Rhodovastum atsumiense: one gene and its partner. The protein of the gene in region 1 interacts with the protein of each later gene in a pairwise test. Links are inferred from orthologs where the notes say so. Each region holds a gene or a part of one and is shown in the gene's direction. Other genes may lie near its edges. The genes, in order: mobA and NBY65_RS29815.

Evidence for each region.
Region 2: the proteins of mobA (region 1) and NBY65_RS29815 interact in binary tests that used the Escherichia coli proteins (3 or more experiments, as listed by UniProt). The link is inferred for Rhodovastum atsumiense from one-to-one orthologs.

The regions. Positions count from the first base shown.
Region 1 is NZ_OW485601.1:5,465,671-5,468,929, reverse strand. Bases 57-3,000 are described here. They hold mobA (molybdenum cofactor guanylyltransferase MobA), read left to right. Parts: upstream 57-1,193; coding sequence 1,194-1,808; downstream 1,809-3,000. Other genes in these bases: NBY65_RS24640 (FAD-containing oxidoreductase), read right to left, coding at 1,950-3,000; NBY65_RS24650 (nuclear transport factor 2 family protein), read left to right, coding at 620-1,084; kduD (2-dehydro-3-deoxy-D-gluconate 5-dehydrogenase KduD), read left to right, coding at 57-534. Also shown: more of kduD, read left to right, coding at 1-56; more of NBY65_RS24640, read right to left, coding at 3,001-3,259. UniProt on the Escherichia coli protein: Transfers a GMP moiety from GTP to Mo-molybdopterin (Mo-MPT) cofactor (Moco or molybdenum cofactor) to form Mo-molybdopterin guanine dinucleotide (Mo-MGD) cofactor.
Region 2 is NZ_OW485602.1:172,757-176,063, forward strand. Bases 66-3,057 are described here. They hold NBY65_RS29815 (molybdopterin molybdotransferase MoeA), read left to right. Parts: upstream 66-932; coding sequence 933-2,183; downstream 2,184-3,057. Other genes in these bases: mobB (molybdopterin-guanine dinucleotide biosynthesis protein B), read left to right, coding at 374-904; hypB (hydrogenase nickel incorporation protein HypB), read left to right, coding at 2,561-3,057. Outside these bases: NBY65_RS29805 (LysR family transcriptional regulator), read left to right, coding at 1-55; more of hypB, read left to right, coding at 3,058-3,307. UniProt on the Escherichia coli protein: Catalyzes the insertion of molybdate into adenylated molybdopterin with the concomitant release of AMP.

The DNA.
Region 1 (3,259 bases):
GCACAGGTGGTGGCCGAGTACGGCCGCGTCGACATCCTGGTCAACAACGCCGGCATCATCCGTCGCGCCGACGCCATCGAGTTCAGCGAGAAGGACTGGGACGACGTCGTCGACCTGAACCTGAAGGCGGTGTTCTTCATGTCGCAGGCGGTGGCGCGGCAGTTCGTCAAGCAGGGCCAGGGCGGGCGCATCGTCAACATCGCCTCGATGCTGTCCTTCCAGGGCGGCATCCGCGTGCCGTCCTACACCGCCTCGAAAAGCGGCGTGATGGGGCTGACCAAGCTGATGGCGAACGAATGGTCGCAGCACGGCGTCACCGTGAACGCGATCGCGCCCGGCTACATGGCCACCAACAACACCGCGCCGCTGCGCGCCGATCCTGTGCGCAGCAAGGAAATCCTCGACCGCATCCCGGCCGCGCGCTGGGGCCTGCCGGCGGATCTGGCCGGGCCGGTGGTGTTCCTGGCCTCCGAAGCCTCGGCCTACGTCACCGGCCATACCCTCGCCGTCGACGGCGGCTGGCTGGCCCGCTGACGCGCGGCTCCGGCCGGGGCCGGATGGTCCCCGGCCGGATCTGCCGCATTTTACCTGAAAAACACTTCCGAAAAGGAACGACAGGATGTCTTCATTCGAGTCCGGCCGTCGCGTCGCGCTTGGCGCCATCGGTGCTGCGGCCCTGGCGGTTGCCGCCATCGCCACCCCGGCCCGCGCCGCCGAATCCGACACCGTGGCCGCCGCGGTCGAGGCGCTGCGCAGCGCCATGGTCAGCGGCAATGGCCCCGCCCTGGCGGCGCTGGTGGCCGATGACCTGACCTATGGCCATTCCAACGGACGGCTGCAGGACAAGGCGGATTTCCTGAAGGAGCTTGACGGCACCAACGCCTTCAAGTCGATCGATCTCTCGAAGCAGACCGTGTTCGTCGACGGCGACGTCGCCGTGGTGCGCCACGTCTTCGATGCCGTCAACAACCTGCCCGGCGGCAAGACCTCCACCGCGCATATCACGGTGCTGCAGGTCTGGAAGAAGTACGGCGCCAACTGGAAGCTGCTGGCCCGCCAGTCCGGCCCGCTGCCCCCGGTCTGATGCCGGATCCCACCGGCCTGTGCGTCAGGCCGGTGGGCCACGGTTTCACCGGGCTATCCGCCATGGCGGAAATGCCGCACCCTGACAGTCCACCAGAGGGGATGAAGGCATGCACTCTCACACAGGCCCCGCGGCGGTGTTGCTGGCCGGGGGGCTCGGCCGCCGGATGGGCGGCGGCGACAAGCCGTTGCGCCTTCTGGCCGGCCGCGCCCTGCTTGACCATGTGCTGGACGCCATTCGCCCGCAGGTGAGCGCGGTGGCGCTGAACGCCAATGGCGATCCGGCGCGCTTTGCCGCATGGGGCCTGCCGGTCATTGCCGACCCGTTGCCGGACAATCCAGGACCATTGGTAGGCGTGCTGGCAGGCATGCGCTGGGCAGAATCGCAGGGCGCCGCCGATGTGCTCTCGGTGCCCACCGATACCCCGTTCCTGCCGCCCGATCTGGTGCAGCGCCTTATTGCCGCGCGCTGTGCCGTCGACGTGCCGATCGCCTGCGCCGCCACCGGCGGGCGCACCCACCCGGTGATCGCGCTCTGGCCGGTCGTCCTGGCTGACGCGCTGGAGGCCGCCCTGCGCGCCGGCATGCGCAAGATCGACCGCTGGACCGCCGAACAGGGCGTGGCCGTGGTGGATTTCGACGATTACACGACGGACCCGTTCTTCAACGTCAACAGCCCCGAGGACCTTGCCCGCGCCGACGCGGTGCTTGCAGCCGGGCCGTAGGCATCCGGATCAGCTTTTTGATGTAGGGCGGATAAGCGCAGCGCAATCCGCCCACGCAAGCCGGCCAGTCTGTGGAAGCTTGCGATGGCGGATTGCGCTGCGCTTATCCGCCCTACGCTTGCAGTCCCACTTCCCACGAAATCATTCCAGCGTCTGCAGCTCGCCCAGCACCGTCGGCAGCAATTCCGCGACCGTCGGATGGATATGCACCGCGCGCTGCATCACCGTATAGGGCGCGCGCGCGTACATCAGGTCCAGCACGGCATGCACCACCTCGTCCCCGCCGGGACCCAGCACCGTCGCGCCGAGGATCTCCTGCGTGTCCGCATCGACCAGCACCCGCATGAAGCCGGCGGTTTCGCCCTTCTCGATGGCCCGCGCCACCCGTGTCATCGGGCGGTGCCCCACCAGCACGCTGCGTCCGGTCAGGCGGGCCTGCGCCGTCGTCAGGCCGACGCGTCCGAGCGGCGGGTCGACGTACAGCGCATAGGCGGGAATCCGCTCGCTGATCCGGCGCGGCTCGCCGTCCAGCAGGGTCGCGGCCACGATCTCGTAATCGTTGTAGGCGGTGTGGGTGAAGGCGCCGTGGCCGTTGCAGTCTCCCAGGGCCCAGACGCCCGGCACGCTGGTGCGCAACTGGTCGTCCACCACGATATGGCCGCGCTCGTCGATGTGGATGCCGGCCTCGGCCAGGCCGAGATCGTCGGTGTTGGGCCGCCGCCCGGTCGCGACCAGCAGATGCGAACCGGCGAGGTCCGGCGCACCTTCGGCGCAGTCCAGACGCACCGCGATGTCCTCGCCGTCGCGTCGCACGCCGATGCAGTGCGCGCCGGTGCGGATGGCCACGCCTTCGCCCTCCAGGATCGCCTGCACCGCCGCCGACACGTCCTCGTCCTCACGCCCGATCAGGCGCGGCCCCATTTCCACGATGGTGACGGCGCTGTCGAAGCGGCGGAACATCTGCGCGAATTCCAGGCCCACATAGCTGCCGCCGATCACGATCAGATGCCGCGGCAGGGTGGCGAGCGCCAGCAGCGAGGAATTCGTCAGGTACGGCACGTCCCCGAGGCCGGGCAGAGCGGGAATCGCCGCCCGCCCGCCGACATTGATGAAGATGCGCGGCGCGGTCAGGAGTTGCGGGCCCACGGCCAGCTCGTGGCCCGAGCGGAACCGCGCCTGGCCTTCGATCAGCGTGATGTTCTCGCTTCCCAGCAGGCTCGCCCGCAGGCCCTCGCGCGACTGCGCGACGATGTCGTCCTTGCGCGCGATCACCCGCGCCATGTCCACGCCAACCGGGCCCGCCACGGTCACGCCGAAATCGGCGGCCCGGCGCGCGAGATGGGCGGTGCGGGCAGAGGCAACCATGGCCTTGGTCGGCGTGCAGCCGGTGTTGACGCAGGTGCCGCCGATGCGGCCGCGTTCCACCACGGCCACCTTCATGCCGGTGGCCG
Region 2 (3,307 bases), on another replicon or contig:
GGCGCTCATCACCGAGGCCCGTCTTCTTGCCCCGATGCTCGCCTCTCTTGCCTGACGCCAGGTTGCCCTTGCTTCCGCCACGGACCTGCACTCTGCCATCGGCTGACCTGGTTGCTCCCGGCCTGGGGCATCCGGGGCGATCGGCATGATGGCACGGAATGCCGCGTGCTTGATCCAGGTCAAACATGACCTGTCCGCACCAGCATAGGAACAGCCCAGGTTTCATCCGGGCGTCCCCGGGCCGGTCGCGAAGCCATTGTCCTGCCTATTGTTTCCAACAATCATTCCCCATGCCTTGTGTTTGCGGTTTATGCTGCCCGGACCCATCCGCATCGACCCGCAGGCCAGGAGCCAATTGAAGGACAAGTCAAAAATGCAAGTGATCGGACTCGCCGGATGGAGTGGGGCAGGCAAGACCACGCTGCTGCGCAACCTGCTGCCGGTCCTGACGGCGGCGGGACTGCGGGTTTCCACCATCAAGCGTGCGCATCACAACTTCGATGTGGATCAGCCTGGAAAGGATTCCTGGGTGCACCGCGAAGCCGGTGCCACCGAGGTCATGGTCGTCTCCCCGGTCCGCTTCGCCCTGATGCACGAACTGCGCGGTGCCCCCGAGCCACGCCTGCCGGAGTTGCTGGTGCGCATGGCGGAAGTGGATCTTGTGCTGGTCGAGGGCTTCAAGTGGGAGGCGCATCCGAAGATCGAGGTGTTTCGGGCTGCCAATGGCAAGCCGCCCTTGCATCCGGATGATCCCAGGATCGTCGCCATTGCTTCCGACATGCCGTTTCCTGCTGCATCCGTGCCGGTGATCGGGCTTGATGATATCGTGTCCATCGCCAGTGCCGTGCGTGCGCATGCGGTGGCGGCGGAGTCCATTGCCTGGGGTAGCGAACCAGCGCGCTGAATGATCCTTCCATCTGAATGATCCTGTCATGACCCAGCTTTCCGAGAACTGCTTCGCCGATGCCGGCAGCCAATTGACGGTCGAGGAAGCGCAACGCCTGATCACGGGCAATGTCGCTCCGGTCGAGGGTGTCGAAAGGGTCGTGCTGGCCGATGCCTGCCGGCGCGTGCTGGCCGAGGACGTGCTGTCTCCATGCGACCTGCCGCCGTTCGATAATTCGGCGGTGGATGGCTATGCGGTGCGGATTGCCGATCTCGACAATGCCGGGCGCCTGCCGATCGAGGGAACATTGGCTGCCGGCGCCGCCGCGGTCGGGCCCCTGCAGCCCGGCACGGCATGCCGTGTTCTGACCGGGGCGGCCATTCCCTCCGGCGCCGACACGGTGTTCATGCAGGAAGATGTGCATGTCAACGAGGACCGCACCGTCACCCTGCCTGCCGGCCTGCGGCGCGGCGCGAATTTGCGTCGCGCCGGCGAGGACGTGGCCTGCGGCGCACTGGCGTTGCCGCGTGGCCGGCGCCTGCGGGCGCAGGACCTCGCGCTGGCCGCGGCGCTCGGCTTGCGTGACCTGCCGGTGCGCCGACGGGTACGGGTAGCGCTGTTCTCAACGGGCAACGAGATCGTCGAGCCGGGCTCGCCGCTCGGGCCGGCGCAGCGCTATGATTCGAACCGCACCCTGCTGGCCTCTTTGGTGAAAGCGGCCGGGGCGACGGTGACGGATCTCGGCATCCTGCCGGACCAGGCCGTGGCAACGCGCCGTGCCATCATGGACGCGGTCGCCGGGCATGACGTGATCCTGACCTCCGGAGGGGTTTCGGCCGGCGACGAGGATCACGTCCGTGCCGTGCTGAAGGAATCCGGGCAACTGGTGTTCTGGCGTCTGGCAATCAAGCCGGGCCGGCCGGTGGCGATGGCGCTTGTGGGGGGCGTGCCGGCGGTCGGCCTGCCGGGCAATGCCGTCGCGGCTTTCGTCACGTTTCTTCATGTCGTCCGCCCGCTCCTGGCGGCGCTGGCCGGCATGGCCGTGCCAGCGGTGCCCACGGTCCCGGTGGTGGCGGGATTTTCCTACCGGAAGAAAGCCGGACGGCGGGAATTCATGGGGGTGCGGCTTGAAACCGGACCGGATGCCGTGCCCGTCGCCTACAAGCATTCGCGTGACGGATCCGCGGCCCTCACGTCGTTGACCGAGACCGATGGGCTCGTTGCCCTGCCCGAGTCTGCCACGGCCGTGGCCCCCGGTGATTCCTTGCGCTTCATCCCTTACGAGTTGCTGCTCTGAGTGTCCTTCCAACCTCGCCCCGCGATGCCACGACGCACAGAGGAAGCGCGGCAGGCGTGATCCGGAATGCGCAATATTGGCATGCCAGCTTATTTAGAGAGTGCTAATTTGCTTCCCTTGCCGGGCCACACCGGATCCGGATTGGAGGCTGGTTGACCGCAGTGGTAAATCATTGCGGTTGTTCATGCAGGGGGCAGTTGGGGCACAATGAAACGAGTTACGAATTGCTCCTTGATCCTGCTGATTGGCCGGGGTCGAAATAGCCTCGACCTGCCTGATTGGAGGGGGCCTGTCCGGGTCGGTCAGGCATCCGGCCGGCACATCATGGCTCAACCGTGTGTCAATAGCCTGCAAATCGTCAAAATGGAGACTGCCTGATGTGCACGACATGCGGATGCAGTGGTGCCGGAGTGTCGGCTGTGACGGCCCATGCACATGATGGCCATCACCACGACCACGATCATGGCCACCACCACCACCATCATCACGATGGATCACCGGATGCGCATGCGCACGGTGACGACGGTGTCGTTTCACGCACGATCTCGCTGGAGCGCGACATCCTCGCCGAGAATGATCGCTTTGCCGGGCAGAACCGTGCGCGCTTCGCCAGGGCCGGGGTGCTGGCGCTGAATTTCGTCTCCAGCCCCGGTTCGGGCAAGACGACGCTGCTCGTGAGCACCATCAAGGCCCTCGGCGGCCGTGTGCCGGCCGCGGTGATCGAGGGCGACCAGCAGACCAGCAACGACGCCGAGCGCATCCGTGCCGCCGGAGCCCCTGCGGTGCAGATCAATACCGGCAAGGGCTGCCATCTGGATGCGCACATGGTCGGCCATGCCTGCGATCATCTCGACCTTGTCCGCGGCGGCGTGCTGTTCATCGAGAATGTCGGCAACCTCGTCTGCCCCGCGGCCTTCGATCTCGGCGAAGCGACCAAGGTGGCGGTCATCTCCGTCACCGAGGGGGACGACAAGCCGATCAAGTATCCCGACATGTTCGCCGCTGCCGGGCTCGTGCTGGTCAACAAGGTCGACCTCGCACCCTATGTGGACGCCGACATCGCCGCGCTCACGGCCAATGCACGGCGGGTGAACCCTTCTGTCGAGGTGCTGGCACTTTCGGCG